4 regions of the Streptomyces sp. NPDC053048 genome follow, and region 4 is predicted to be linked to each of the others. Evidence: riboswitches for the same ligand, from Rfam matches in the RefSeq annotation. Region 4 holds a riboswitch; each other region holds the start of a gene.
The links. A riboswitch is a leader RNA that binds a small molecule or an ion and turns the genes downstream of it on or off. The one in region 4 is predicted to bind cyclic di-AMP.
Positions count from the first base shown of each region.

Region 1: another riboswitch for cyclic di-AMP. It lies ahead of ACIG36_RS17245 (transglycosylase family protein); the one in region 4 lies ahead of ACIG36_RS12365 (C40 family peptidase).
Region 2: another riboswitch for cyclic di-AMP. It lies ahead of ACIG36_RS08770 (M23 family metallopeptidase); the one in region 4 lies ahead of ACIG36_RS12365 (C40 family peptidase).
Region 3: another riboswitch for cyclic di-AMP. It lies ahead of ACIG36_RS29785 (peptidoglycan DD-metalloendopeptidase family protein); the one in region 4 lies ahead of ACIG36_RS12365 (C40 family peptidase).

Region 1 is NZ_JBITZS010000006.1:118,048-124,874, reverse strand. It holds gene ACIG36_RS17255 (cytochrome P450) at 1-1,258, shown strand, start outside; gene ACIG36_RS17250 (transglycosylase family protein) at 1,460-2,455, shown strand; cyclic di-AMP (ydaO/yuaA leader) riboswitch at 2,716-2,898, shown strand; gene ACIG36_RS17245 (transglycosylase family protein) at 2,903-3,619, shown strand; gene eno (phosphopyruvate hydratase) at 3,980-5,260, shown strand; gene ACIG36_RS17235 (septum formation initiator family protein) at 5,353-5,823, shown strand; gene ACIG36_RS17230 (DUF501 domain-containing protein) at 5,885-6,421, shown strand; gene ACIG36_RS17225 (exopolyphosphatase) at 6,418-6,827, shown strand, end outside.
Region 2 is NZ_JBITZS010000003.1:100,223-107,049, forward strand. It holds gene ACIG36_RS08760 (M16 family metallopeptidase) at 40-1,395, shown strand; gene ACIG36_RS08765 (M16 family metallopeptidase) at 1,440-2,807, shown strand; cyclic di-AMP (ydaO/yuaA leader) riboswitch at 3,041-3,195, shown strand; gene ACIG36_RS08770 (M23 family metallopeptidase) at 3,207-3,992, shown strand; gene ACIG36_RS08775 (GntR family transcriptional regulator) at 4,195-4,914, shown strand; gene ACIG36_RS08780 (HPr family phosphocarrier protein) at 5,148-5,429, opposite strand; gene ACIG36_RS08785 (GNAT family N-acetyltransferase) at 5,583-6,827, shown strand, end outside.
Region 3 is NZ_JBITZS010000012.1:203,122-209,948, forward strand. It holds gene ACIG36_RS29775 (DEAD/DEAH box helicase) at 1-88, shown strand, start outside; gene ACIG36_RS29780 (PP2C family protein-serine/threonine phosphatase) at 329-1,489, shown strand; cyclic di-AMP (ydaO/yuaA leader) riboswitch at 1,629-1,767, shown strand; gene ACIG36_RS29785 (peptidoglycan DD-metalloendopeptidase family protein) at 1,779-2,936, shown strand; gene ACIG36_RS29790 (MFS transporter) at 3,024-4,499, shown strand; gene ACIG36_RS29795 (aldo/keto reductase) at 4,529-5,488, shown strand; gene ACIG36_RS29800 (hypothetical protein) at 5,556-5,867, opposite strand; gene ACIG36_RS29805 (hypothetical protein) at 6,584-6,827, opposite strand, start outside.
Region 4 is NZ_JBITZS010000004.1:314,293-321,119, reverse strand. It holds gene ACIG36_RS12380 (2OG-Fe dioxygenase family protein) at 1-727, shown strand, start outside; gene ACIG36_RS12375 (SRPBCC family protein) at 793-1,323, shown strand; gene ACIG36_RS12370 (NADP-dependent oxidoreductase) at 1,456-2,388, shown strand; gene ACIG36_RS12365 (C40 family peptidase) at 2,475-2,948, opposite strand; cyclic di-AMP (ydaO/yuaA leader) riboswitch at 2,952-3,129, opposite strand; gene ACIG36_RS12360 (endo alpha-1,4 polygalactosaminidase) at 3,351-4,214, opposite strand; gene ACIG36_RS12355 (spherulation-specific family 4 protein) at 4,211-4,921, opposite strand; gene ACIG36_RS12350 (NAD-dependent epimerase/dehydratase family protein) at 4,918-5,835, opposite strand; gene ACIG36_RS12345 (sugar phosphate nucleotidyltransferase) at 5,845-6,558, opposite strand; gene ACIG36_RS12340 (SDR family NAD(P)-dependent oxidoreductase) at 6,627-6,827, opposite strand, start outside.

The DNA of each region.
Region 1 (6,827 bases), on a different contig from region 4:
CCCCGACGCGTCTTCCCCACCCGCCCCCGCCCTGTTCACCTGGGAATTCGCCACCGACCCCTACCCCGCGTACGCCTGGCTGCGCGAGCACGCCCCCGTGCACCGCACGGCCCTGCCCAGCGGCGTGGAGGCCTGGCTGGTCACCCGGTACGCCGACGCCCGCCAGGCGCTCGCAGACCAGCGGCTGTCGAAGAACCCCGTGCACCACTCCGAGAGCGCCCACGGCAAGGGCAAGGTCGGCATCCCCGGCGAGCGCAGCGCCAATCTGATGACGCACCTGCTCAACATCGACCCGCCGGACCACACCCGGCTGCGCCGGCTCGTCTCGAAGGCGTTCACCCCGCGCCGGGTCGCGGAGTTCGCGCCCCGCGTGCGGGAGCTGACCGATCAGCTCATCGACGGCTTCGTCGAAAAGGGCGAGGCGGACCTCATCCACGAGTTCGCCTTCCCCCTCCCCATCTACACCATCTGCGACATGCTCGGCGTCCCGCGCGAGGACCAGGACGACTTCCGGGACTGGGCGGGAATGATGATCCGCCACGGCGGCGGGCCGCGCGGCGGAGTGGCCCGGTCCGTGAAGAAGATGCGCGGGTACCTCACGGAACTGATCCACCGGAAGCGGGAGGATCTCGGCGATGACCTCATTTCCGGACTGATCCGGGCGAGCGACCACGGCGAACACCTCACCGAGGACGAGGCCGCGGCCATGGCCTTCATCCTGTTGTTCGCCGGTTTTGAAACAACTGTGAACCTGATCGGTAACGGAACCTACGCGCTGCTGCGCAACCCGGAGCAGCGCGAGCGCCTCCAGGACGCCCTGGCCGCCGGGGACGAGAGCCTGCTCGCCACCGGCGTGGAGGAACTGCTGCGCTACGACGGCCCGGTGGAGCTCGCCACCTGGCGGTTCGCCACCCGGGACCTGACCATCGGCGGGCAGCGCATCGCCGAGGGCGACCCCGTGCTCGTCGTTCTCGCCGCCGCCGACCGCGACCCGGAGCGGTTCGCCGACCCCGACACCCTCGACCTGGCGCGGCGCGACAACCAGCACCTCGGGTACGGGCACGGCATCCACTACTGCCTGGGCGCACCCCTGGCGCGCCTGGAGGGCCAGACCGCGCTCGCGACGCTGCTGCGCCGCCTGCCGGACCTGCGACTGGCCGCCGACCCCGCCGAACTGCGGTGGCGCGGAGGGCTGATCATGCGCGGATTGCGCACTCTGCCCGTCGAGTTCACCCCCGGCCGGACCGCAAGCGGGTAAACCCGGGTCCCTACCCCGTGACGCGGCATCAACACGTGTGACCTCGGCGTGACCTGCGCTACACCGGCTTGTGACTCTCCGGGCACGTCGCTATGTTCGACGACCATCATCAGCCGCCACACGAGAGGCCAGCACATGCGCTCAGGGACCGGTAGACACCGCCGCCCCCGCCAGGTACCCGCCATCGTGGTCGCAGCGGGGGTGACGGGAGCGAGCATCGCCATGCCGCTGCTCGCCGCCACCGGCGCCTCCGCGGCCGACGCCGACACCTGGGACAAGGTCGCCCAGTGCGAGAGCGGTGGCACCTGGAGCGCCAACGCCGGCAACGGCTACTCCGGCGGGCTGCAGCTCACCCAGGAGATGTGGGAGCAGAACGGCGGCACCACCTACGCGCCGCGCCCCGACCTGGCCAGCCGCTCCCAGCAGATAGCCGTCGCCGAGCAGATCCTGAAGGACAAGGGCCCGGACGCGTGGCCCAGCTGCGCCGTGAGCTCCGGCCTGACGAAGGACGCGCCGGCGGCCGAGGTGAACCCCGGCGGCACGACTCCGGCGCCCGAGCCGGAGGGGACCGGAAAGCCCGTCAAGGAGCGCCCGTCGCCGTCCACGCCTGCGCACGGCAAGGACGAGCCCTCCGCCCCCGCCTCCGGTTCCACCGAGCCGACCCCCGGCGCGTCGCAGACCCCGGGCACCGCCACCCCGTCCGCTCCCGCGAGCGGCACACCCGACAAGGGCGACGGGGGCAAGCACCGCAAGGACCCGTCCGCCGAGCCGTCCGACGGCGCGACGACCCCGTCCGGCACGCCCTCCGGAACCCCGTCCGGCACGCCGTCGGGCACTCCCGCCACCGACCCGGCGCCCACGGGCTCCCGGACGCCCGGCACGCCCACGACGCCGGCCACGCCCGAGGGCTCCGCGGGCACGGGAAGTGACGCGGACGCAGGTGCCGGAACGGGCAGGCACCGCGCCGAGCCGCCGCGCTCCGGGGACGACTCCGAGCGCGCCTCGCGTGGTGACGCCCGCACCGGGGCGCCCGGCGCGGACGCCTACACGGTGCGGCCCGGTGACAATCTGTCAGCCATCGCGGAGGAGCACTCCGTCTCCGGCGGCTGGCAGACGCTCTATCAGAAGAACCAGAAAACGGTCGGAACCGATCCGGACCTCATCCAGCCTGGTCAGCGCATCGATGTCCGGAAGTAGCCGGGAAGTTCGGGCCGAATGTCCGTTCCAGTCGAAAGTGAGACATGGGTCTCGTTGAGCAATGCCCGGAATGTGTCCGTCCGTTGACCTCGAACCCGCTCTCACCTGCGGAAATGATGGCCGCCAAGAGGTAACAACAGGCAACTGTGGCTGAAAAGTAGGGTTTGAACCTGTCGGCCGCCTGTGTTTAACGTCGTCACCGCTCGCCACCGCGAGCACCTCGGTCGCCACGCCGAATCCTGCCGGCGGCCGGGGGAGTCGTCGCGCAAGCGCCGTAGGCAGGAGCGGGGGAACCAGGTAAGGCGCCGGAGCGGTCCGACGGCCAGCGGTCGTGGGAGCGGGACGGCTTGGGGTGAAGCCCGGTGCGCGCGAGCGGACCGGGCCGGGCGAACTCACTAGCCCGAACCCGACAGCTCACCTCGTAGGCGTCGGTGAGGAAACCGACTTATGTCCAAGGGCAAGCACCGTCGTCCGTCCAAGGCCGTCCGCATCGTGACCCTCGCCGGGGTCGCCGGCGCGGCCGTCGCAGCCCCTCTGATGGTCGCGACCTCCGCCAACGCCGCCTCCGTCCAGACCTGGGACAAGGTCGCCCAGTGCGAGGCCGGCGGCAACTGGGCCATCAACACCGGTAACGGCTACTTCGGTGGCCTGCAGTTCTCCGCATCCTCGTGGCGGGCCGCGGGTGGCGCCAAGTACGCCGCGCTCCCGCACCAGGCCACCAAGGCCCAGCAGATCGCCGTGGCCGAGAAGCTGCTCGCCATGCAGGGTCCGGGCGCCTGGCCCAACTGCGGCGGCGGCCTGAGCCGCGGCGGCCCGAAGGCGGACGTCGACGTCTCCGCCGGCTCCTCGAAGTCCACCGGCGACCGCACCTCCACCCAGAGCCACGCCGACCGCGGCCAGCGCCCGTCGACCGGCAAGCACGCCAAGCCGTCGCAGGGCAAGGAGACCCCGGCCGCGGGCAAGCAGACCCCGGGCAAGCACGCCAAGACCCCGCCGTTCAAGAAGGGCGACGGCGAGTACGAGGTCAAGGCCGGCGACACCCTGGGCTCGATCGCCTCCGCCAAGAAGGTCAAGGGCGGCTGGATGAAGCTCTACGACCTCAACAAGAAGATCATCGACGACGCCGATGTGATCTACCCGGGTCAGATGCTCCACCTGAGCTGATCCGCGGGCCGGTCCCCGAGTCGATCCCCCGGCCGGTCTCCGAGCCGATCCCCGGGGCCGGCCGCCGATCCGATCACGGCCGGCCCCGTCCGATCGTCGGACGAGCGAGCGCGCTCATCCGACGGACCGCCCCGCTCCGATGCGCTTCCCCCCGAGCCGCACCGGAGCGGGGCTCCGGCGTTCGCACGGCCGGCCGCCCGGCCCGCGGTGTCCCCCTTGAGCGAACACACCGGCGATTCATCCAGCGATCTCGGCTTTTGTGCCAATTTTCGGTCCGGGGAACGATCCAAGGGCGGGCGCAGCCTCCGGCGCCCGTTAGGCTCGTGCTGCAGAACTCCAGCACACACGAAGGAGACCCTCGTGCCGTCCATCGACGTCGTCGTAGCTCGCGAGATCCTCGACTCGCGAGGCAACCCCACGGTCGAGGTCGAGGTCGGCCTCGACGACGGCTCCACGGGCCGTGCCGCCGTGCCGTCCGGCGCCTCCACCGGCGCCTTCGAGGCCATCGAGCTCCGTGACGGTGACCAGGACCGTTACCTCGGCAAGGGTGTCGAGAAGGCCGTCCTGGCCGTCATCGAGCAGATCGGCCCGGAGCTCGTCGGCTACGACGCCACCGAGCAGCGCCTGATCGACCAGGCCATGTTCGACCTGGACGCCACCGACAACAAGGGCTCGCTCGGCGCCAACGCCATCCTGGGCGTCTCCCTCGCCGTCGCGCACGCCGCCTCCGAGGCGTCCGACCTGCCGCTCTTCCGCTACCTGGGCGGCCCGAACGCGCACCTGCTGCCCGTTCCGATGATGAACATCCTGAACGGCGGCTCGCACGCCGACTCCAACGTGGACATCCAGGAGTTCATGATCGCCCCGATCGGCGCGGAGTCCTTCTCCGAGGCCCTGCGCTGGGGCACCGAGGTCTACCACACCCTCAAGAAGGTGCTGAAGGGCCGCGGCCTGTCCACCGGCCTCGGCGACGAGGGCGGCTTCGCCCCGAACCTGGGCTCCAACCGCGAGGCCCTCGACCTCATCCTCGAGGCCATCAAGGAGGCCGGCTACACCCCCGGCCAGGACATCGCCCTCGCCCTGGACGTGGCCGCCTCCGAGTTCTACAAGGACGGCGTCTACAAGTTCGAGGGCAAGGACCGCTCCGCCGCCGAGATGACGGAGTACTACGCCGAGCTCGTCGAGGCCTACCCGCTGGTCTCCATCGAGGACCCGCTGTTCGAGGACGACTGGGCCGGCTGGAAGACCATCACCGACAAGCTCGGCACCAAGGTCCAGCTCGTCGGTGACGACCTGTTCGTCACCAACCCCGAGCGCCTGGGCCGCGGCATCGAGGAGGGCGCCGCGAACGCCCTGCTGGTCAAGGTCAACCAGATCGGTTCGCTGACCGAGACCCTGGACGCCGTCGAGCTGGCCCAGCGCAACGGCTTCAAGTGCATGATGTCCCACCGCTCCGGCGAGACCGAGGACGTCACCATCGCCGACCTGGCCGTCGCCACCAACTGCGGCCAGATCAAGACCGGCGCCCCGGCCCGCTCCGAGCGCGTCGCCAAGTACAACCAGCTGCTGCGCATCGAGGAGATCCTCGACGACGCCGCGGTCTACGCGGGCCGCAGCGCGTTCCCGCGCTTCAAGGGCTGACCTTCTCGCCAGTCTCCGTACGTCCCCGGCCGCGGTCCCGTACCGTGTCCGGGGACGTACGTTCGTGGCGGACTCTTCCCAGGGGAGGCGACGTGGGCGCGGACCGGTTCTCCACCGCGACCAGGCTCAAGGCGCTCGGCACGGCGCTGGTGCAGGGGCCCGCCGTGGCGCGGGTCTACCGGGCGCGGCCGCCGCGGCGCAGCCGGCTCACGGGCCGGGCGGCGCTGCTCGCGCTGGTCGTCTGCTCCATCGTCGTCGCCCTCGCCTATCCGATGCGCCAGTGGGTCACCCAGCGCTCGGACATCGCCGACCAGCGCCGCCAGACCGAGCAGGCCCGCGAGCAGGTGAAGCTGCTGCGCGAGGAGAAGGCCCGGCTGGAGGACCCCGCGTACGTCGAGCAGCAGGCGCGCGAGCACCTGCACTACCTGCGGCCGGGCGAGACCGGCTACAACGTGGTGGGCGGCGGCGGTGCCGCCAAGCCGCCCAGGGACCGGGGCACGGCCGACCGCCCGTGGTACAGCAACCTCTGGGAGGACGTGGACTCCTCCGACGGGCAGCGCTGACCGCGCCCCGTTCGAACCCGACTTCGAACCCGACCGAGCATCAACGAGCACGAGCGAGCACATGGACACCCCTCCTCCGAAGACCGAGCCCACCGAGCCGACCGAGGCGGACATCGCCGCGTTCAAGGAGCAGCTCGGACGCCCGCCGCGCGGCCTGCGCTCCATCGCGCACCGCTGCCCCTGCGGCAACCCCGACGTCGTCGAGACCGCGCCGCGGCTGGAGGACGGCACGCCGTTCCCGACGCTGTACTACCTGACGTGCCCGCGCGCCGCCTCCGCGATCGGCACGCTCGAGGGCTCGGGCCTGATGAAGGAGATGCAGGACCGGCTGGCGACCGACCCGGAGCTGGCGGCCGCCTACCGGGCCGCGCACGAGGACTACATCGCCCGCCGCGACGCGATCGAGGTCCTCGAGGGCTTCCCGAGCGCCGGCGGCATGCCGGACCGGGTCAAGTGCCTGCACGTGCTCGTCGGGCACTCGCTGGCGGCGGGCCCGGGGGTCAACCCCTTCGGTGACGAGGCCATCGCGCTGCTGCCGGAGTGGTGGAGCAAGGGCCCGTGCGTGAGCCCGTGCGCCGGCGAGGAGGGGTGCTCGTGACCCGCGTCGCCGCCGTCGACTGCGGTACGAACTCGATCCGGCTGCTCATCGCCGACGCCGACCCGGCCACCGGTGAACTCGAGGAGCTCGACCGCCGGATGACCATCGTCCGGCTGGGCCAGGGGGTGGACCGGACGGGCCGGTTCGCTCCGGAGGCGCTGGAGCGGACGTTCGCCGCGTGCCGGGAGTACGCCGGGGTCATCGAGGAGCTCAAGGCCGAGCGGGTGCGCTTCGTGGCGACGTCCGCCTCCCGTGACGTCTCCAACCGCGAGGAGTTCGTCCAGGGCGTCAAGGACATCCTCGGCGTCGAGCCCGAGGTGATCACCGGTGACCAGGAGGCGGAGTTCTCCTTCGACGGTGCCACCAGGGAGCTCGCGGGCCGCGACGACCTGGACAGGCCGTACCT
Region 2 (6,827 bases), on a different contig from region 4:
CCGCGGGATCTTAAAGAGATCGAAGGGACGTACATGCCCATGGGTCACACGGCCACGCAACAGGCCGCCTCCGGCGGTCTGACAGCGACCGAGCACCGCCTGGCCAACGGCCTGCGGGTGGTCCTCTCCGAGGACCACCTCACGCCGGTGGCCGCGGTCTGCCTCTGGTACGACGTCGGCTCGCGCCACGAGGTCAAGGGCCGCACCGGCCTCGCCCACCTCTTCGAGCACCTGATGTTCCAGGGCTCGGCCCAGGTCAAGGGCAACGGCCACTTCGAGCTGGTGCAGGGCGCCGGCGGTTCGCTCAACGGCACCACCAGCTTCGAGCGCACCAACTACTTCGAGACCATGCCCGCCCACCAGGTCGAGCTGGCCCTGTGGCTCGAGGCCGACCGGATGGGCTCGCTGCTGACCGCCCTCGACGACGAGTCGATGGAGAACCAGCGCGACGTCGTCAAGAACGAGCGCCGCCAGCGCTACGACAACGTGCCCTACGGCACCGCCTTCGAGAAGCTGACGGCGATGGCCTACCCCGACGGCCACCCCTACCACCACACCCCGATCGGCTCGATGGCCGACCTGGACGCCGCCTCCCTGGAGGACGCGCGCGCCTTCTTCCGCACGTACTACGCGCCCGGCAACGCCGTCCTCGCGGTCGTCGGCGACATCGACCCCGAGCAGACGCTCGCCTGGATCGAGAAGTACTTCGGCTCCATCCCCGCCCACGACGGCAAGCAGCCCCCGCGCGACGGCTCCCTGCCCGACACCATCGGCGGGGAGCTGCGCGAGGTCGTCCGCGAGGAGGTGCCCTCCCGCGCCCTGATGGCCGCCTACCGCCTGCCGAACGACGGCACCCGCGAGGCCGACGCCGCCGACCTGGCCCTGACCGTCCTCGGCGGCGGCGAGTCCTCCCGCCTGCACAACCGCCTGGTGCGCCACGACCGCTCCGCCGTCGCCGCCGGCTTCGGCCTGCTGCGCCTGGCCGGCGCGCCCTCCCTCGGCTGGCTGGACGTCAAGGCGTCCGGCGGCTTCGAGGTGGAGGCGATCGAGGCCGCCGTCGACGAGGAGCTCGCCCGCTTCGCCGTCGAGGGCCCCACCCCGCAGGAGATGGAGCGCGCCCAGGCCCAGCTCGAGCGCGAGTGGCTGGACCGGCTCGCCACCGTCAGCGGCCGGGCCGACGAGCTGTGCCGCTTCGCGGTGCTCTTCGGCGACCCGCAGCTGGCGCTGACCGCCGTGCAGCGGGTGCTGGACATCACCCCCGAGGAGGTGCAGGAGGTCGCCAAGGCCCGGCTGCACCCCGACAACCGCGCGGTGCTGGTGTACGAGCCGACCGCCCCGCAGACCGACGCTGACGCCGAAGCCGGCGAGAACCAGGAAGAGGAGACGGCTCAGTGAGCGACGCCGCTGCCGCGAGCACCACGCAGACCGCCGGCCCGTCGATGGTGTTCCACCCCCAGCCCAAGGCGGGACAGGCCACCCCCTGGGCCTTCCCGGCCCCCCTGCGCGACCGGCTGCCCAACGGGCTGACCGTGCTGCGCTGCCACCGCCCCGGCCAGCAGGTCGTCGCCGTCGAGATCTGCCTCGACGCGCCCCTGGACGCCGAGCCCGAGGGCCTCGACGGCGTGTCCACGATCATGGCCCGCGCCTTCTCCGAGGGCACCGACAAGCTCAGCGCCGAGGACTTCACCGCGGAGCTCGAGCGCTGCGGGGCCACCCTCGACGCCCACGCCGACCACCCGGGCGTGCGCCTCTCCCTGGAGGTCCCCGCCTCCCGGCTGGCCAAGGCCCTCGGCCTGCTGGCCGACGCCCTGCGCGCCCCGGCCTTCCCCGACAACGAGGTCGAGCGCCTGGTGGGCAACCGCCTGGACGAGATCCCGCACGAGCTCGCCAACCCCGCCCGCCGGGCGGCCATGGCGCTGTCCGCCGAGCTCTTCCCCGCCGGATCCCGGATGTCGCGGCCCCGCCAGGGCAGCCAGGAGACCGTCGAGCGCATCGACGCCGCCTCCGTGCGCGCCTTCTACGAGGCCCACGTCCGCCCGGCCACCGCCACGGCCGTGGTCGTCGGCGACTTCACCGGCATCGACCTCGACCAGGCCCTCGCCGAGTCCCTGGGCGCCTGGACCGGCGCTCCCGCCGAGCCCCGGCCCGTGCCGCCGGTCACCGCCGACGACGCCGGCCGCGTGGTGATCGTGGACCGCCCCGGCGCGGTCCAGACCCAGCTTCTGCTGGGCCGGGTGGGCCCCGACCGGCACGACAGCGTCTGGCCCGCCCAGGTGCTCGGCACCTACTGCCTCGGCGGCACCCTCACCTCCCGCCTGGACCGCGTCCTGCGCGAGGAGAAGGGCTACACCTACGGCGTCCGCTCCTTCGGCCAGGTGCTGCGCTCGGCCCCCGACGGCACCGGCACCGCCCTGCTGGCCATCAGCGGTTCCGTGGACACCGCCAACACCGGCCCGGCCCTCGAGGACCTGTGGGCGGTGCTGCGCACCCTCGCGGCCGAGGGGCTGACCGAGGCCGAGCGCGACGTCGCCGTGCAGAACCTGGTCGGCGTCGCGCCGCTGAAGTACGAGACGGCGGCCGCCGTCGCCGGCACGCTCGCCGACCAGGTCGAGCAGCACCTGCCGGACGACTTCCAGGCGCGGCTGTACGAACGCCTCGCGGAGACGGGCACCGTGGAGGCCACCGCGGCGGTCGTGAGCGCCTTCCCGGCCGACCGTCTGGTCGCCGTGCTCGTCGGCGACGCGTCCGAGATCACCGAGCCCGTCAAGGCGCTGGGCATCGGCGAGGTGACGGTCGTCCCGGCCTGACAGGGGCTCAATCCCCCTGGTCCGCCGCCGACCTGCGGCGGACATTGCGGGACAAGCGTGGCGCGTGGGCCCGGCGAGGCCCACGCGCCGCCTTTATGCCCGATTTCGCGCAGTGGTTGCATGTTGGTCGTGTGGCGTACGTCATAAAAGCCCGGTTCTGTTTGCCGTTCGAATCTGACGCCGATTAGCGTCAGGGCGGCAGTCCGTCAGATCGGAGCCGCAACCGCGGTCCCGGGCAGCCATCGCCGAGTTCCCGAGGCGCGAGCCGAGGGGAGCCGGGGACCCAAACGTCCCTGGGGTGAATCGGTTCCCTTTCACGAGGGAGCCGTAGGAGACCTTCCTGCTCCGAACCCGTCAGCTAACCCGGTAGGCGAGAAGGAAGGAAAGGATCGCCCAGCCATGGGTAAGCACCGTCGTCCGAGCCGAGCCGCACGCGTCAGCGCCAATGTGGCGGGCATAGCCACCCTGACCGCCGCCGGCGTGGTCGCCGGCGTCGCCGCTCCGGCCTTCGCCGCCGGGGACGACTCCCGCGGTCCCGAGGACACCGGACTGACCCAGGCCGTCGTCATCGGCGACGTCATGGCCGAGAACGTCGACGCCCAGGCCGAGACCCAGCGCAGCGCCGCCGACGAGGCCTCGGCCCGTCTGCAGGCCGAGGAGACCGCCAAGCAGAAGGCGGCCGAGGCCAAGGAGCGCCACGCGGAGGCCGAGCGCAAGCTCAAGGAGGAGCGCGAGGCCAAGGAGCGCGCGGCCCGCGACGAGGAGCGCAAGCGCCTCAACACCTTCGTGAGCCCCATCGACGGCTCCTACGTCTCCACCTCCTACAAGGCCTCCAGCGGCCTGTGGTCCTCCGGCAGCCACACCGGCATCGACATCCACGCCGCGACGGGCACCTCCGTCCAGGCCGTGGGCGCCGGCACCATCGTCGAGGCCGGCTGGGGCGGCGCGTACGGCAACAACGTCGTCATCAAGCACAACGACGGCACCTACACCCAGTACGCCCACCTGTCCTCGCTGGACGTCTCCGTCGGCCAGACGGTCGCCCCGGGCCAGCAGATCGGCCTGTCCGGCGCCACGGGCAACGTCACCGGCCCGCACCTGCACTTCGAGGCCCGCACGGGTGCCACCTACGGCTCCGACATCGACCCCGTCGCCTACCTGAGCGCGCACGGCGTCAACATGTGACACCCGCCGAGCGATCGGCGCGGCTTCCGTCAAGGCCCCGGCCCCCGGCCGGGGCCTTCGCGTTGGCCAAAAAATATCCATGATTCCCCGGCACCATCGGAAATCGCGGGGGATTGCAATAGAGTCGCTGAACGGATGTCAATCGACCGCGAATCGCGGAGGATTAAGCCTTAGGCGGAGGTACAGCCATGCGGGGCCGTACGTGAACGGCGGTGGTGAAGCGGCGCACGAGGGCCGCCGCATTTCCGCGCACGCCGTGTGCACGGCGATCCGCGACGACATCGTCTCGGGCGCTTTCCCGCCCGGCAGCCGGCTCATCGAAGAACTCCTCGCCCGCCGCTACGGGGTCTCCCGGGTGCCGGTGCGCGAGGCGCTGCGCACCCTCGCCTCCGAGGGGTTCGTCACCACCCGCCGGCACGCCGGGGCCTGTGTCGCCGAGCCCACCGAGCAGGAGGCGGCGGATCTCCTGGACGTCCGCGCCCTGCTCGAGCCGCTGGGCGCCGCCCGCGCCGCGCAACGGCGCGGCGAGGCGCATCTGAAGGTCCTGCGCGGCCTGGTCCGCCTCGGCCAGGAGCGGGCCCGTGCGGGCCGCACGGCCGAGCTGCGGCCGCTGGGCGAGTGGTTCGACGAGACCCTGGCCCAGGCCTCCGGCAGCCCCAGCCTGGCCGCCCTGCTCACCCAGCTGCGCCGCAAGATCGCCTGGGTCTACCTGGCCGAGCCGCCCGCCCGGCCGCTGGAGGCCTGGGAGGCCTGCGGGGCGCTCGTGGACGCGGTGGCCCGCGGTGACGCCGAGCGGGCCCGCGCGCTCGCCGCCGCGCGCGCCGAGCGGTGGCCCGGCGAATTCCGGCTGCGCCGCCCGCCCGCGCCCCAGCGGGTGCGCCCGCCGAAACAATCCGTAAACACGGCGGGCGCGCGTTCTTAACAACCCGCCGCTATTCATGGAGGAATAGCGGCCGGGAATTGGTGGCGGTCCCCGGCCCCGGCGCCGTACGCGGTGCGGCAGGCACGCGCCGCGTACGGCGTGCAAATAACGGACGTCGGCCCCGGGCATTGACGGCCGCCGGGTACGACAACGGGGCCGCGGTTGCGCCCGGTCGGCGCCGCGGCCCCGTCGCATGTCCGCCGCGCGGCGGCGGACCGGAGGGCTCCGGTGGATCAGACGGTCTCCGGGAGCTCCTCGAGCCCCTCGGCGACCAGCTTGGCCAGACGGTCGAGCGCGGCCTCGGCGCCCTCGGCCTCCGTGGCGAGCACGATCTCCTCGCCGCCCTGGGCGCCCAGGCCCAGCACGGCCAGCATGGAGGCGGCGTTGACGGGGTTGCCGTCCGCCTTCGCGATCGTCACGGGGACGCCGGCGGCGGTCGCCGCACGGACGAAGATCGACGCGGGCCGGGCGTGCAGGCCCTCGGCCCAGCCGACGTTTACGCGGCGCTCAACCATGGTGTTGCCCTTCAAGTCGATATTGGTTGTCTAGACCATTGTCGCACGGGGTGCGCGGTGCCCCGTGCGCCCGCCCGCGTCAGGGCCGTCCGGCCCTGCCCCCGGGGCCACTCGCCGCCTCCGGCTGTCGGTGCCCGGCCTTACGCTGGCCCCATGCACACGCCGCCACCGCACGCGTACCCGGCCCACTGGGAAGCCGATGTCGTACTGCGCGACGGCGGCACCGCGCGGATCCGCCCCATCACCCCCGACGACGCCCAGCGGCTGGTCAGCTTCTACGAGCAGGTCTCGGACGAGTCCAAGTACTACCGCTTCTTCGCGCCCTACCCGCGCCTGTCCGACCGGGACGTGCACCGCTTCACCCACCACGACTACGTCGACCGGGTGGGCCTGGCGGCCACCGTCGGCGGCGAGTTCATCGCCACCGTCCGCTACGACCGCATCGACAGCCACGGCATGCCGTCCTCCGCCCCGGCGGACGAGGCCGAGGTCGCCTTCCTGGTCCAGGACGCCCACCAGGGCCGCGGCGTCGCCTCCGCGCTCCTCGAGCACATCGCGGCCGTCGCCCGCGAGCGCTCCATCAGGCGCTTCGCCGCCGAGGTGCTGCCCGCCAACACCAAGATGATCAAGGTCTTCACGGACGCGGGCTACACCCAGAAGCGCAGCTTCGAGGACGGCGTCGTCCGCCTGGAGTTCGACCTCGAGCCCACCGACAGATCCCTGGCCGTCCAGCGCGCCCGCGAGCGGCTCGCCGAGGCCCGCTCCGTCCAGCGCCTGCTCGCCCCCGGCTCCGTCGCCGTCGTCGGCACCGGCCGCGAACCCGGCGGCGTGGGCCGCACCGTCCTGCGCAACCTGCTGGCCGGCGGCTTCACCGGGCGCGTCCACGCCGTCAACAAGGCCTTTCCCGAGGACCTTTCGGTCCTGCGGCCCGAAGGCGTCCCCGCCCACCGGTCCGTCCTCGGCATCGGTGAACCCGTCGACCTCGCCGTCATCGCCGTGCCCGCCGAGCACGTGCCCGCGGTCGTCGCCGACTGCGGCGAGCACGGCGTCCAGGGGCTCGTCGTGCTGTCCGCCGGATACGCCGAGAGCAGCCCCGCCGGCCGCGACCGCCAGCGCGAGCTCGTCCGCCAGGCCCGCTCCCACGGCATGCGCGTCATCGGCCCCAACTCCTTCGGCCTCATCAACACCGCCGACGGCGTTCGGCTCAACGCCTCCCTCGCACCCGAGCTGCCCGCCGCAGGACGCGTCGGGCTGTTCAGCCAGTCCGGCGCCATCGGCATCGCCCTGCTCTCCGGACTCCACCGGCGCGCCGCCGGGCTGGTGGGCATCTCCACCTTCGTCTCCGCCGGCAACCGCGCCGACCTCTCCGGCAACGACTTCCTCCAGTACTGGCACGAC
Region 3 (6,827 bases), on a different contig from region 4:
GCGTCCCGCGCGGGCCGGCGGCTCCGGCCGTCCGCGTCGACGCGGCGGCAACGGCGGCAGCGGCGGCAGCCGCCCGTCGGCGAGCTGACCGCGGGCTGAAGGCAGTACGGGGGCGGGCCGACGGCCCGCCCCCACCCCCCTCGTTCGGCGCAACCCCGTTCGCCCACCTCCGCCACACCCGCAAGGGTGAGACGCAATGCGTAACGGCGTCCGGCGGTCAGGAGAGCACACGGTGGGGAAGCGGCACGACGGGCTCGAGGTCGAACAGCTCAAGCGGCTCAAGCAGCTCAAGCAGGTCGAACAGCTCAAGCAGCTCGGGCAGCGCCCTGTGCGGGGCCGCTCGGTCCGGGCGCGCGGGCTGCCCGTCGCTCTGATCGCCGCCGGCATCCTCTTCGACACGCTCACGCCCCCGAAGTACTCCTCGGCCCCCTTCTTCGCCTCCGCCCCGCTCGTCGCGGCACCACTTCTCTCCCCGCGCGGCACGCTCGTCACCGCGCTCATGGCCCTGGCGGCCATGATCGGGCTCACGGTGGGCCACCAGGCACCCGAGACGGGCGAGTCCGTGACCGAGGTCGTGACCGTCCTGACCGTCGGCGCCCTCGCCCTCGGCATCAACCACGTCGTCCACCGCGGCGACCGCCGGCTGGCGTCCGTGCGCGGCATCGCGGAGGCGGCCCAGCGCGCCGTGCTCCCCGCGCCCCCGTCCCGTATCGCCGGGCTGCGCGTCGCCGCGCGCTACGTGGCGGCGCAGGCCGACGCCCGGATCGGCGGCGACCTGTACGCGGTGCAGGACACCCCGCACGGCGTGCGCGTCATCGTCGGCGACGTCCGCGGCAAGGGACTCGGTGCCGTCGAGGCGGTCGCGGTGGTGGTCGGCGCGTTCCGGGAGGCGGCGGAGCAGGAGCGCACGCTGGAGGGGCTTGCGGCGCGGCTGGAGCGCGCATTGCAGCGCGAGGGCGCACGACGGGCAAACCTCGAGGAGAGCGAGGGCTTCACCACCGCCGTGCTCGCCGAGGTCTCGCCCGGCACCGGCTCGCTGCGCCTGGTCAACCGCGGCCACCCGCCGCCGCTCCTGCTCTACCCGGACGGCGTCGTCGGCGAGGCGCACCCCGCCGTGCCCGCGCTGCCGCTGGGCATGGGGGAGCTGGGCGCGTGGCCGGACCGGGTGGAGGAGTGGGAGTTCCCGGCCGGCGCGACCCTGCTGCTGTTCACCGACGGGGTGACCGAGGCGCGGGACGCGAGCGGCACCTTCTACGACCCCCGGCGGCGCCTGCACGGCAGGCAGTTCAAGAACCCGGAGACGCTGCTGGACGCCCTCACCGCGGACGTCGTCCGCCACGCGGGCGGCCCGTCGGACGACGACATGGCCCTCCTCGCCATCCGGCGCGTCGACGGCCGTCACCGCCCGGCCACCGCCGTCGCCACCGTCACCCAGCCGATCGCGCAGGTGACCGCGCGTACGGTCCGCATTCAGCCGGATAACGACTGACGAACGGTCAAGTCCGATGTAGCGCGAACTCACTCCAAGAGGCGTACGGATTCATGCTTTCGGCTTGGATTCCAGCCGCCATGTCTATTAACGTTCGATAACGCAGCGCGGTCGTTGCAACCGTCGCAAGAGGCGGCACCGCGTGCCTTCGCCGAATCCCGTGGGTGGAACCGGGGAACCATCAACCTTTGGGGTGAATCGGGCCGCACACCGGTCCGTAGGAGACCTTCCTGCTCCGAACCCGTCAGCTAACCCGGTAGGCGAGTCGGAAGGAAAGGAGTGCGCCTCCGTGGCGTCCAACAGGACTGATCTGGACGGCAGTTCGTACGACCCGACGAACGTCCCCCACCGCCCCGCCGGCGACGAGGAGCCGTGGGCCGAGTGGAACCCCTCCGAGGAGTCGGTGGCGCCTCCCGCCCGCGGCAGACACCGCGTCGTCAAGCAGCGCGGCGGCACGATGGCCCGCAGCGGCGCCGTGCTCGGCGTCGGCGTGATCGCGGCGGTCGGCGCGGGCGGCATGGCGAGCGCCCAGGACCGTCCGGCGGCGGCAATCTCCGTGCCGGACCTGGCCCAGAAGATCCCGGGCGTCGGCTCGCTCCTGGCGAGTGAGGCAGAGAAGGACAGTGACGCCACCGGCGCCGGTGGTGTGGATGGCGCTGGTGGTGCGGGCGGGGCCGGTGGCGTACAGACGACCGCGGCCGCCGGCCACAGCACCGCCGACGCGGGCGAGGCGCTGCGCGCCCGCATCCTGCAGCAAGCGGAGCACCAGCAGAGCGCCGCGGACGCCTCGGCGCGCGAGAGCGCGGAGCGCTCGGCCGCGGAGTCGCAGCGCAAGGCGGCTGCGGAGAAGGCCGAGGCGCACGAGGCGGAAGAGACGAAGAAGGCCGAGCAGGCGGAGAAGGGCGACGGTCAGGAGGCCGGGCCCGAGGAGCGGTCGGCGTCCGCCGGGGACAACGCCTCCGGCTCGGACTCCGGCTCCGGCGCCGACTCCGGGGGCGAACGTTCGTCCGACCGCCGCGCGGACCGTTCCACGGGCGGAGGCGCCCGTACCGGTTCGTACACGCTGCCCGTGGGCTCGTACACGCTCACCGCCGGCTTCGGTCAGTCGGGCAACATGTGGTCCGCGAACCACACCGGCGAGGACTTCGCCGCCCCGACCGGCACCCCGGTCAAGGCGGTGGGCGGCGGCACGGTCACCCAGGCGGGGTGGGCGGGCGCGTACGGCTACCGGATCGTGCTGACGCTCAACGACGGCACCGAGATCTGGTACTGCCACCTGTCGTCGATGGTCGTGACGTCGGGGAAGGTGGGCCCCGGCACGGTCATCGGGCGGGTCGGCGCGACGGGCAATGTCACCGGACCTCATCTGCACCTCGAGGTGCGGCCGGGCGGGGGCTCGCCGGTCGATCCGCTGTCATGGCTGAGGGGCAGGGGCCTGCAGCCGTAGCAGCGGGGGACCCCGCCCCCGCATCCAAATGATGTTTTGTCGGGATTGATTGGGAATGTTCTGTCGCCGATCGGGAAATCAGATCGTGTGACGACGACCGCGACCACGATCACCACCTCGGTGCCCGCGCGCCTGGACCGCCTCCCCTGGTCCCGGTGGCACTGGACGGTGGTGATCGGGCTCGGCACGGTGTGGGTGCTGGACGGCCTGGAGGTGACGGTCGTCGGCAATATCGCCGGCCGTCTCTCCGAGCAGGGCAGCGGCCTGTCGATCACCTCGGGCGGGGTGACGGGCCTGGCGGCGGCGCTCTATGTGGCGGGAGCGTGCTCCGGCGCGCTCTTCTTCGGCCGGCTGACCGATCTCTTCGGCCGTAAAAGACTCTTCATGGTCACCCTGGCGGTGTACCTGGGCGCGACCGCGCTGACCGCGGTCTCGTACCACTCCTGGTGGTTCTTCGCCTTCCGTTTCCTGACGGGCTTCGGCATCGGAGGCGAGTACGCGGCCATCAACTCCGCCATCGACGAGCTGATCCCGGCCGTCTACCGGGGCCGGGTCGACCTGATCATCAACGGCAGCTTCTGGCTCGGCGCCATCGCGGGTTCGTTGTTGTCGATCCTGATGCTCGATACGAGCATTTTCGCCAAGGACGTGGGCTGGCGGCTGACCTTCGGCCTGGGCGTGATCCTGGGACTGGTGATCCTGCTGGTGCGGCGGCAGGTGCCGGAAAGTCCACGCTGGCTGTTCATCCACGGCCGGGGCGAGGAAGCCGAAGAGCTGGTGGCCTCGATCGAGAAGCGCGTCATGGCCGAGAAGCGCATCAAGCTGCCGGCCCCCAAGGGCAGGCTCACCATCCGGCAGCGCAAGAGCTTCGGCTTCCGCGACATCGCGCGCACGGTCTTCTCCGACTACCGCCGCCGCGCCGTCCTGGGGCTCGCCCTCTTCGTCGGCCAGGCGTTCCTCTACAACGCGATCACCTTCGGCTTCGGCGCCATCCTCACGCGCTTCTTCGGCGTGTCGACCTCCCACACGGGCTACTTCTTCGCCGTCATAGCGGTGGGCAATTTCCTCGGCCCGCTCCTCCTCGGCAAGCTCTTCGACACCGTCGGCCGGCGCATCATGATCTCCTCGACCTATCTGCTGGCCGGAGTGCTGCTCTTCGGCACGGCCTGGCTCTTCGGCTCGGGCCGGCTGAACGCCGTCACCCTCACCGCCTGCTGGGCCGTCGTGCTCTTCTTCGCCTCGGCGGGCGCGAGCAGTGCCTACCTCACGGTCTCCGAGATCTTCCCGATGGAGACCCGGGCCATGGCCATCGCCTTCTTCTACGCGGTGGGCACGGCGGCGGGCGGCATCAGCGGCCCGCTGCTCTTCGCCGCGCTCACGCAGAGCGGCGTGGTGGGTGACACGGTCCTGGCGTTCAGCATCGGCGCGGCGCTGATGTGCATGGGCGGCGTGGTGGCGGCGTTTCTGGCGGTACGAGCGGAAGGCCGCTCCCTCGAGGACATCGCGACCCCCCTGTCCGTCCACCCTCCGGATCCCCTGCCGGCACCGGCGCCTGCGGAATAACAGATTCGGCAGGGGAGTTGCACCATCGCATGGCTGACATTCACCCGGTTGGAACTCATCGCAAGATCGGCAGTCTCCTGGTCCATCCCCTGGCCCTGGGCGGCAACGTCTTCGGCTGGACGGCGGACGAGAAGCAGTCCTTCGCCGTCCTCGACGCGTACGCGGAGGCGGGCGGCAACTTCATCGACACGGCGGACGTCTACTCGGCCTGGGTGCCGGGCAACGAGGGCGGCGAGTCCGAGACCATCATCGGCAACTGGCTGGCGGCCCGCGGCAACCGCGACGAGATAGTGGTGGCCACGAAGGTCGGCAACGGTGTCCCGACGTACCGCGGCCTGGCCAAAAACGTCATCAGGGCTGATGTGGAGGCCTCGCTCCGCCGCCTGCGCACGGACTGCATCGACCTCTACTACACCCATGTGGACGACGAGTCGGTGCCGGTGGAGGAGATCATCACGACGCTGAACGAGCTGGTGGAGGAGGGCAAGGTCAGGGAGATCGGCGCGTCGAACATCACGGCGGATCGCCTGGACAAGTCCCTGACCTACTCGGATGCCGCCGGCCTGGCGAAGTACGTGGCGATCCAACCCCACTACAGCCTGGTCTCGCGCGACACGTACGAGGGCGAACTGGCGAAGGTGTCGGCGGCGCACGGCCTGGCGGCCATCCCGTACTTCGCCCTGGCGTCGGGCTTCCTGACGGGCAAGTACCGCCCGGGGACGAAGGTGGACAGCGCGCGGGCGGGCAGCGCCGCGGTCCACCTGGAATCGGAGCGAGGCCTGCGAGTCCTCACCGCCCTGGACGAGGTGGCGGCGGCCCACGACGCCGAGCTCGCCACGGTCGCCCTGGCCTGGCTGGCCGCCCAGCCGACCGTGGCCACCCCGCTGGCCAGCGCCCGCACGGTGGACCAGCTTCCGCCGCTGCTGGCGGTGGCGGACCTGAAGCTGACGGAGGCGGAGCTGGCGAGGCTGACGGAGGCGTCGGCGTAGGCCGGACGGTGGAGCGGCGTTGCTAGGGCCTGTCGTCACATTCCCGTCTGCCCCGCGGCGACAGGCCCTAGGAGGCGCGCCGCTCCACAACCCAGGAGGCGAGCGCGACGGCCCCGGCGACACCGAGAACGGACGGCCAGGCGCCCACCTTCTTGGCCAGCGGATGCGACCCGGCGAAGGCGGCGACGTACAGCCCACTGAGCCCGGCGGCCGCGCAGGCCCCGGCACGCTGATTCCACTGCTTGGCGGCCACCCCGCCGGCGACGGCGAGCGCCACCCCACCCAGCGGCCGCTTCTTGGTCCACCGGGCGACGCCGTACCCACCGACGAGCCCGCCGGCGGCGACGAGGGCGGTGGGAATGCGTGCTTCTGCGGCCATTACCGGGACCTCCACATCAAGAGACGATCTGCCTCATGCAGGCTAACTCCGCGTGCTGCGCGGGACGGCGGGGGCCCTCGCGGAGGGCGACACCCAGTAGCCGCCAGTTGCCGATACCGCTGGATGAAGTCCACTACGGGCGCTACGCTGCGAAGGCCATGTCCACCCGACCGGGGCCCCGGCCGGGACGCCGGACGCATCGGCCAGATGCGATCGCGCAGCATGGCGAAGCCCGCCACCAAGGGCGTGGTGACGGGCTCCGTGGAAAGACCACTGCTGTGGACCCCCCGCTAGCTTTCTTAGCGGGGGTCCTACGGCTTGTGCCTCACCTCCAGCCACCACCGGACAACTCCCCCGACGATCGCCGACACAAGGGCGGTGATCAGACGGAGCGACCAGTGGAGCAGGGCCCTTAGGAGGGCACGGTCTTTCTTCTTGCAGTGACGGCCCATAACGCGCCGTTCTTCCAGGTGGGCGTCGCCCACAGCCGTCAGGTCCTCCGGTCGGAGAACCCGGCCATGGGCGCGGCCGATCCCGGTGCACCGGGGGCCGCGCCCCAGTCGGGCTCCCCGTAAGAGGGTTGGCCGACCAGCCGCGGGCGTCCCGGACAGGCGGGTACGTCATGACGTCACGGGCGTGACTCTACAGGTCAGTGGCCCCAACTCGCGGTGATTCAGGTGCAGTTCGCATAGGGGCGTTGACGTGCTCGGCCGCTGCTAACGGCTGACGCGTGCCATGAGGCGCAGTTGCGACACATGGGCACGGACGTCGGCGCAGGCGTCGTCCGGGGCGGGCGCCGGGAGATCTCCGCGACAACTGCGACAGAGGCCGCCGGGGAGCGCTTCGGGCCAGCCGGGGATGCCGCAGCCGGTGCATTCCATGACGCGGCGGGGGCCAGGCAGAGACTCCGCCGCCTGCGGAGGAAGCGGAAGCTCGGGCGGCATCTTGTCGATGAGCCTC
Region 4 (6,827 bases):
CACGTCCGACACCTCCTCGCGCGTACCACCTCCCTACGCGCACTACGGCCCGGCCCTGCTCGCCACGGCGCTGGAACGCATACCCCAGGACTTGGTGACACGGTTCACCGAGTCCTGGAACGACCTGCCCGCCGACGCGCACCTGGGCACCGCCAGGCCCTACCGCTTCCGCCGCTACGGCAGGTTCCGCATCCTCGGCGACCGCCTCGAACGGCTGCCGCACGTCCCGTTCTTCCAGGACCGGGCCGTCAACAAGGTCAATGGCGGCGTCGAGCGGATGTTCGCTCCGCTGGACGACGCCGTGGCCCACGGGCCCGCGCTGCGCGCGGTCGTCCGCACGCTCCGGGAGCGCCTGCCCGGCCCGCGCGCCGGCATCGACGCCTGTGGCGTCCACCAGATCAGGGTCACCGCCACCACGGACACCGACGGGCATCCGGCCCCGGAGGGCGTGCACCGGGACGGGCACAGCTATGTCGCGCAGGTGCTGATCAGGCGCGAACGGGTGCGCGGCGCCGAGTCCTGCCTGTACGACGACCGGATGCGACCGCTCCACCGCGCCTCGCTGACGGCGCCCCTGGAGACCATCGTCCTCGACGACCGGCGCGTGCTGCACGGGGTCTCGCCGATCCGGCCCGAGCCCGGCGCCCGGACGGGCCTGCGGGACATGCTGCTCGTCGACTTCTTCCCGTTCGACCCGGGCAACGAATCGGGTGCTTCCGGTGTTTGAGAACTGAGGGAAGAAACAGAGAGCGTCGACGACAGAGCCAAGACGACAGAGCCAAGGAGAAGCGCATGCGGTACGCGGACGGGCCCGGCACGCAGGACGAGATCCACATCGGCGCGGCGCCGGCCGAGGTCTGGAGACTGGTGGCGGACATCGCGTTGCCCACCCGGTTCAGCCCCGAGCTCCAGCGCGTCGAATGGCTGGACGGGGCCACCGGCCCGGCACTCGGGGCGGCCTTCGCCGGGCACAACCACAGTCAGTTCATGGGCGACTGGCGGACCGTCTCCTATGTGGTCGACCTGGAGCCCGAGCGGGTGTTCGGCTGGGCCGTCACCGACTCCGAAGGGCTCTTCGGCGGCGGCCCCGCCGACCCGGCGCATCCGATGGCCACCTGGCGCTTCGAACTCCAGCCCGAGGGGGACGGCACCCTGCTGCGGCAGTCCGTGCGGCTGGGCCCTGGCCGGTCCGGGGTCAGCGTCGCGATCGAGCGCGCGCCGGAGAAGGAGGAGCAGATAGTGGAGCGTCGGCTCGGTGCCTTCCTCGCCGGGATCCGGGCCAATCTCCAGGGCGTGAAGGAGCTCGCCGAAGGCCGCGCCTGAGGAGCCGCACGGTGCGGCGGGCACGGAGGGCGGGCACGGGCGGACAGGGAGCCGGCAGGGTATCCGAGTGGAAACGGGCGGGGTGATACGGATCTGACATGGAAAAGCCTGATTTTCGGAGAAGGTGATTCCATGACCAAGACCAAGGCCATCGTCTTCACCTCGTACGGCCCCGCCGATGTGCTCCGCCTCGCCGACATCGACCTGCCGGTCCCCGGGCCCGGACAGGTCCGGCTCGCCGTGCGCTGCGCCGGCGTCAACCCGATCGACCACAGGATCCGCAGTGGTGCCATGGGTGCTGCCGCCCCCGTCGACCTGCCGCACGTGCCCGGCGTGGAGGCGTCGGGCCTGGTCGAGGCGGTCGGCGAAGGGGTGATGGGGGTGCAGGCGGGCGACGCGGTCCTCGGCCGCACGGCCACCGGGGCCTATGCGGAGCAGGCCTTGGCCGAGGCCGAGGAGCTGATGGTCAAGCCGCTGTCCCTGCCGTGGGAGGAGGCTGCCGCGCTGCCCGTGGCCGCCGAGACGGCCTGGCGCGCGCTGAACCTGCTGAGCCTGAACGAGGGCGAGACCCTGCTGATCCACGGCGCGGCCGGGGGAGTGGGCACCCTGGCCGTGCAGTTCGCCCGCGCCCGGGACGTCCGCGTCGTGGGGACGGCCAGCGAGTTCAACCACGAGTACCTGCGCGGGCTCGGCGCGATCCCGGTGGCCTACGGGGAGGGGCTGGCCGACCGGGTGCGCGAGGCGGCGCCCGGCGGGGTGGACGCCGCCCTGGACGCCGTCGGCAAGGGCGACGCCGTCGGGGTCTCGGTCGAACTCACCGGCGGCCCCGAGCGCGTCGTGAGCATCGCCGACCCCGAGGGGGCCCGGCGGCACGGGGCCCGCTTCAGCGTCGGCGGCCCCACGTCACAGACCGTTCCCGCCCTCACCGCCGCCCTCGCCCTGCACGAGGCCGGCATCCTCCAGTTGCCCATCCACCGGATCTACCCGCTCGACGAGGCCGCCGAGGCCCATCGCGCCAGCGAGCACGGCCACCTCACGGGGAAGATCGTCATCGCGGTGGCCTAGGAACGACCGGGCCGGAAACCGGCTGTGCCCGGCCACGCGGTCGCGTGGCCGGGCACAGGGCGGAGCGGGGGTACCGGTGTCACGTCCTACTTGACGCGGCCGTACCAGACGCTGTTGGTCCAGATCTTCTCCAGCCGGACCGAGGCGCCCGGCTTGGGGGAGTGCCAGATCTTGTTGCTACCCGCGTAGATCCCCACGTGGTAGACGTTGCTGCCCGAGTGGAAGAAGACCAGGTCGCCGACCTGGCGGGAACCGCTCGACAGGTGCCGGGTCGAGTTGTACTGGCTCTGCGCGGTGCGCGGGAGCGTCTTGCCGACCTTCTTGAACGAGTAGAGCGTCAGGCCGGAGCAGTCGAACCGGTTCGGGCCGGCGGCGCCGTACTGGTAGGGGGAGCCCTTCTTGGAGGCCGCGACCTTCATCGCCTTCTCGCCGACGGTGGCCGCCGACGCGTCGGCCGCCATGCCCGGAACGAGCACCGACGCCGCCAGGGTGGCGACGGTGAGGGCGGACGCGGTACCGGCCCGCTTGGCGAGCGCGGGTATTCGAGGCAACGCAGACATGCCTAAGCCCTTCGACATCCGCCTGCGAAAGATGACCTGTCGGGTTCGGACTGCGAAGTTGCCCGGCCACTCGCGTGGCTTCACCCCTAGAACCACCGACCTCGTGGTTCGTACCGCTTGGGTCTCCCGCTCCTGCCGATCCATCAATTCGAATCCGCACCCGGTGCGGCGGCAGGACTCGGCGTCCGCCCGGGTCGCCCGCCTCGGTGACGGGATCTTGTGTTCGGTGAGAGATCCTGCACCATCAATCGCTCAAATTCGGTGCCCAAACGGTCATCTGTGAACTTCTTCACTTCGGATGCAAACCCGGAACCGAGGCGTCGCCGGCCCCGCCGAACAGGGCCTAAACCCTTGTGGCAGGCGGCAGTCGAAGCAATGGAATCAAGTCCTCCGCAGCACTCCTCAACAGGGGCGCCGCCATGCGTCCAGCTCCAGGTTCTTCCTCATCGAACTGAGGCCGAGCCGCTTGGCCGTCGCGCAGAACTCCCCCGGGGGCAGTTCGTATTCGACATGGAAGACCGCTTTGTTCCGTTTCACGAAGGGCGTCAGCTTCTCGCACTCCTCGTACTGCGCGCACTGCTCGTTCACCGCGAAGTCGAAGTCGCGCACCAGCTGCGGGATCTGCTCGAGGTCGTTCTTCAGCCCGATGGCCAGGCCCCGCTCATGGGCGAGTTCCGCCAGCATCCGGTTGAACGCCAGCTGGTGCCGTGCCGTCAGCGGAAAGCCGGTGCGGTTGCGGAATCCCTCCGTCAGGTCGGGTTCGACCCCGTCGAATCCCTTCTGCCGGCACATGTCGATACGGGCCGCCATGATGGGCCGCAGGACGTCCAGGCGCCGGATGTCCAGCCATTTCTCGCCGTCCCATCCCTTGTTGTTCTTCCCGAGCACCGACCGGGGGAATTTCTCCTTGTCGGGACGGAAGTTCTCCCACGCCCCGGCGTTGATGTAGCAGATCACCTTGCGGCCCCGGGCATGCAACTCGGCCACCGTACGGGCCGAGTTCTCGAACCCGTCGATGTCGTAGACGGGCACGTCCACGGAGGTGTCCACCCGCCCGCCGAGCTGCCACTGCCAGCGCGTGCCCGGCTTCGGCTGCCAGCGCCCGGACGGCTGCGGCGCGCTGCCGTCGGGCGCGGCCGTCAGCAGGTCCCTGGGGCTGTCCGCGGTGGGCTCCGGCCCGTCGTCCGGGGGCGAGGCGGACGAACATCCCGCGAGGACGAGCAGCAGCAGGCCCGACAGCGCGGCCCCGGTCCGCCGCCCGGTCACCGGGCACCCCCCGCCGCCCCGGCCACGGCCGGGGGCGCGGTCCGCCAGGGATTGGCGCCCGTCCCCGGGACCGCGCAGTGCACCCCCGCCCCCCGCCGGGCGGCGGTACGGGCCACCACCGCGGCGCGGTCCTCGGGCACCCCGTGGACCAGGTGGCAGAAGCGGCCCGGCGGGTGGTCGGCGGTCCAGTCGGGCACCCGGGCCCGCTGGTAGTCCTCCCAGGTGCCCTCGAAGGTCACCAGCAGATCGGCAAGCGCCGCATAGCCCGGGTCGGGGTGCGTCCCCGGGTTGAGCACGGCCTCCCGCGCGCCCAGCACCCGGGCGGTCAGCACCAGCCTGCGGTAGCGCGGCAGCAGCGCGGCGTGCGCCGGGACCTGGTCGAGGAAGACCCCGTCCACGTCGTACCACCTGCGGTGCCGGCGGACGTCGGCCACCACCGCGCCGGCCCGGCGGCGGCCGTAGTCGGTGTCGACGTACCCCAGCAGCCGCACCCCGGCACCGCGCAGCCGCCCGGCGGCCGCCCGGAAGTCCGGGTCGGGCCGGCCGCCCGGCCCGTCCGCCACGTTGAGCACCACGGCGTGCAGCCGCGGCGCCGCCCGGAGCAGCGCGTCCCATTCCTCCGGGTGCGTCGCCGGGTGGGCGTACAGCGGGACGAGCAGCCGCTCGCCGTCTCCCGGCGGCGCCTGTCCGGCGCGGTGGTCCGTCATCCGGGGGCCTCCGCGCCCGGCTCGCCGGTGGCGGCCCACAGGTCGGCGAGGGAGTCCTCGAGGGAGTGACGCGGCGCCCAGTCCAGGGCCCGGCAGGCGGCCGTGATGTCCGCCTGGATCCAGGGCACGGCGGCCGAACGGGGTGAGCCGTCGCCGTCCTCGTCGACGCGGTCGCCGACGTGGTCGCCCCGACCGGCGGCCCGCAGCAGCCCCTCGGCGATGTCGCGGACCGGACGGGCCGTCCCGCTGCCGATGTTGAGGACACCGGGCAGCGGCCGGGGCGCGGTCACCGCGCAGGCGATCGCCTCGGCGACGTCCCGCGCGTCGACGAAGTCGCGGTACGCGGACAGGTCGCCGGTGCGCACCCGGCCGTCGGGTCCGGCCTTGCGCAGCTCGGCGGCGAGCCGTCCGGGCAGGGAGGCGTCCGGGGCGCCGGGGCCGACGGGGTTGAACACCCGCAGGACGACGGCGTCGAGGCCCGAGCCGGTCACCGCGAGGGTGCCGGCCAGTTTGGTGGCGCCGTAGAGGCCGAGCGGGCGCGCGGGATGGCCCTCGCCGACCGGACGGTGGCCGTCGGCGGGACCGTACTCACCGGCCGACCCCAGGTGCACCAGCCGGGCATCGGGCGCCGCCCGGCGCACCGCCTCGCACAGCACGGCCGGGGCGTGGGCGTTGAGGGAGGTCAGCGCCAGGGCGCTGCCGCCGACCGCGCCCACGCAGTTGACGACGGTGTCGGGGGCCGCGGCGCGCAGCGCCTCGGCCAGGGCGGCCGGGTCACCGGCCGCCAGGTCGACGGGCACGTCGGCACCGGGGCCGCGGCCGCCGCCGAGCACCCGGGCGCCCGGCAGGGCGCGCAGGCGGTCGGCGGCGTGCCGGCCCAGGAAGCCGGTGGCGCCCAGGACGAGAATGCGCATGGGGGCCGGTCACGCTCCCTTGATCAGCAGATCGCGGCGGACGGAGAACTCCGCGTTGGCCCGGTCGTAGTCGTCGGGGCGGCCGATGTCGAGCCAGTAGCCCTCGAACTCGTAGGCGTTGGGCGGGGTGCGCGCCTCGAGCAGGTCGAGCACCAGCTCGTCGAAGCCGAGGGGCAGGCCGGGGGTGTAGCGCGCGAGGGCGTCGCGGGTGACTCCGTAGACGCCCATGGAGACGCGGTAGTCCATGCTGGGCTTCTCCGCGAAGCCCACGACACGGCCGGAGTCGGTGGTCAGCACCCCGAAGTCGATGCTGACCTTGCGGGCGTAGGTGGCGATGGTCAGCGGGGCGCCGGAGCCGATGTGGTCGCGGAGCACGTCGCCGAAGTCGAGGTCGGTCAGGACGTCGCCGTTCATCACCAGGAAGTGCTCGGGCAGCCGGTCGGTCATGGTCAGCAGCGGTCCCATGGTGCCCAGGGGGCTCTCCTCGGTGGTGTAGTCGACTCTGATGCCCCACTGGGAGCCGTCGCCGACGTAGGCGCGGATGATGTGGCCGAGATGGCCGATGGCCAGGGTGCAGCTGGTGAAGCCGGCGCCGGCCAGCTGGCGCATGACGATCTCGAGGATGGCGTGCTGGTCACCGATGGGCACCAGGGGCTTGGGCAGCGCGGTGGTGTAGGGACGGAGCCGGACTCCCTTGCCTCCGGCCAGGATGACTGCGTGCATGGGTGCCGTTTCCTCTCTGCGTGGGGATCTCTCGCGTCGGTTCCGTGCGCTTCTCTCGTGGCAGAGCGTCAGACGTTGTAGATGCCGGTCTTGTACCGGCCGAGGTTGCCAGGGTCGCGGAAGAACGCGATGGTCTCGCGGAGGCCGTCCTCCAGGGTGTGGGCGGGCGCCCAGCCGGTGGCGGCGCGCAGCCGGGAGGCGTCGGCGACCAGCCGCATCACCTCGGAGTCGGCGGGCCGCACGCGCTGGGCGTCCTCCGTCACCTCCAG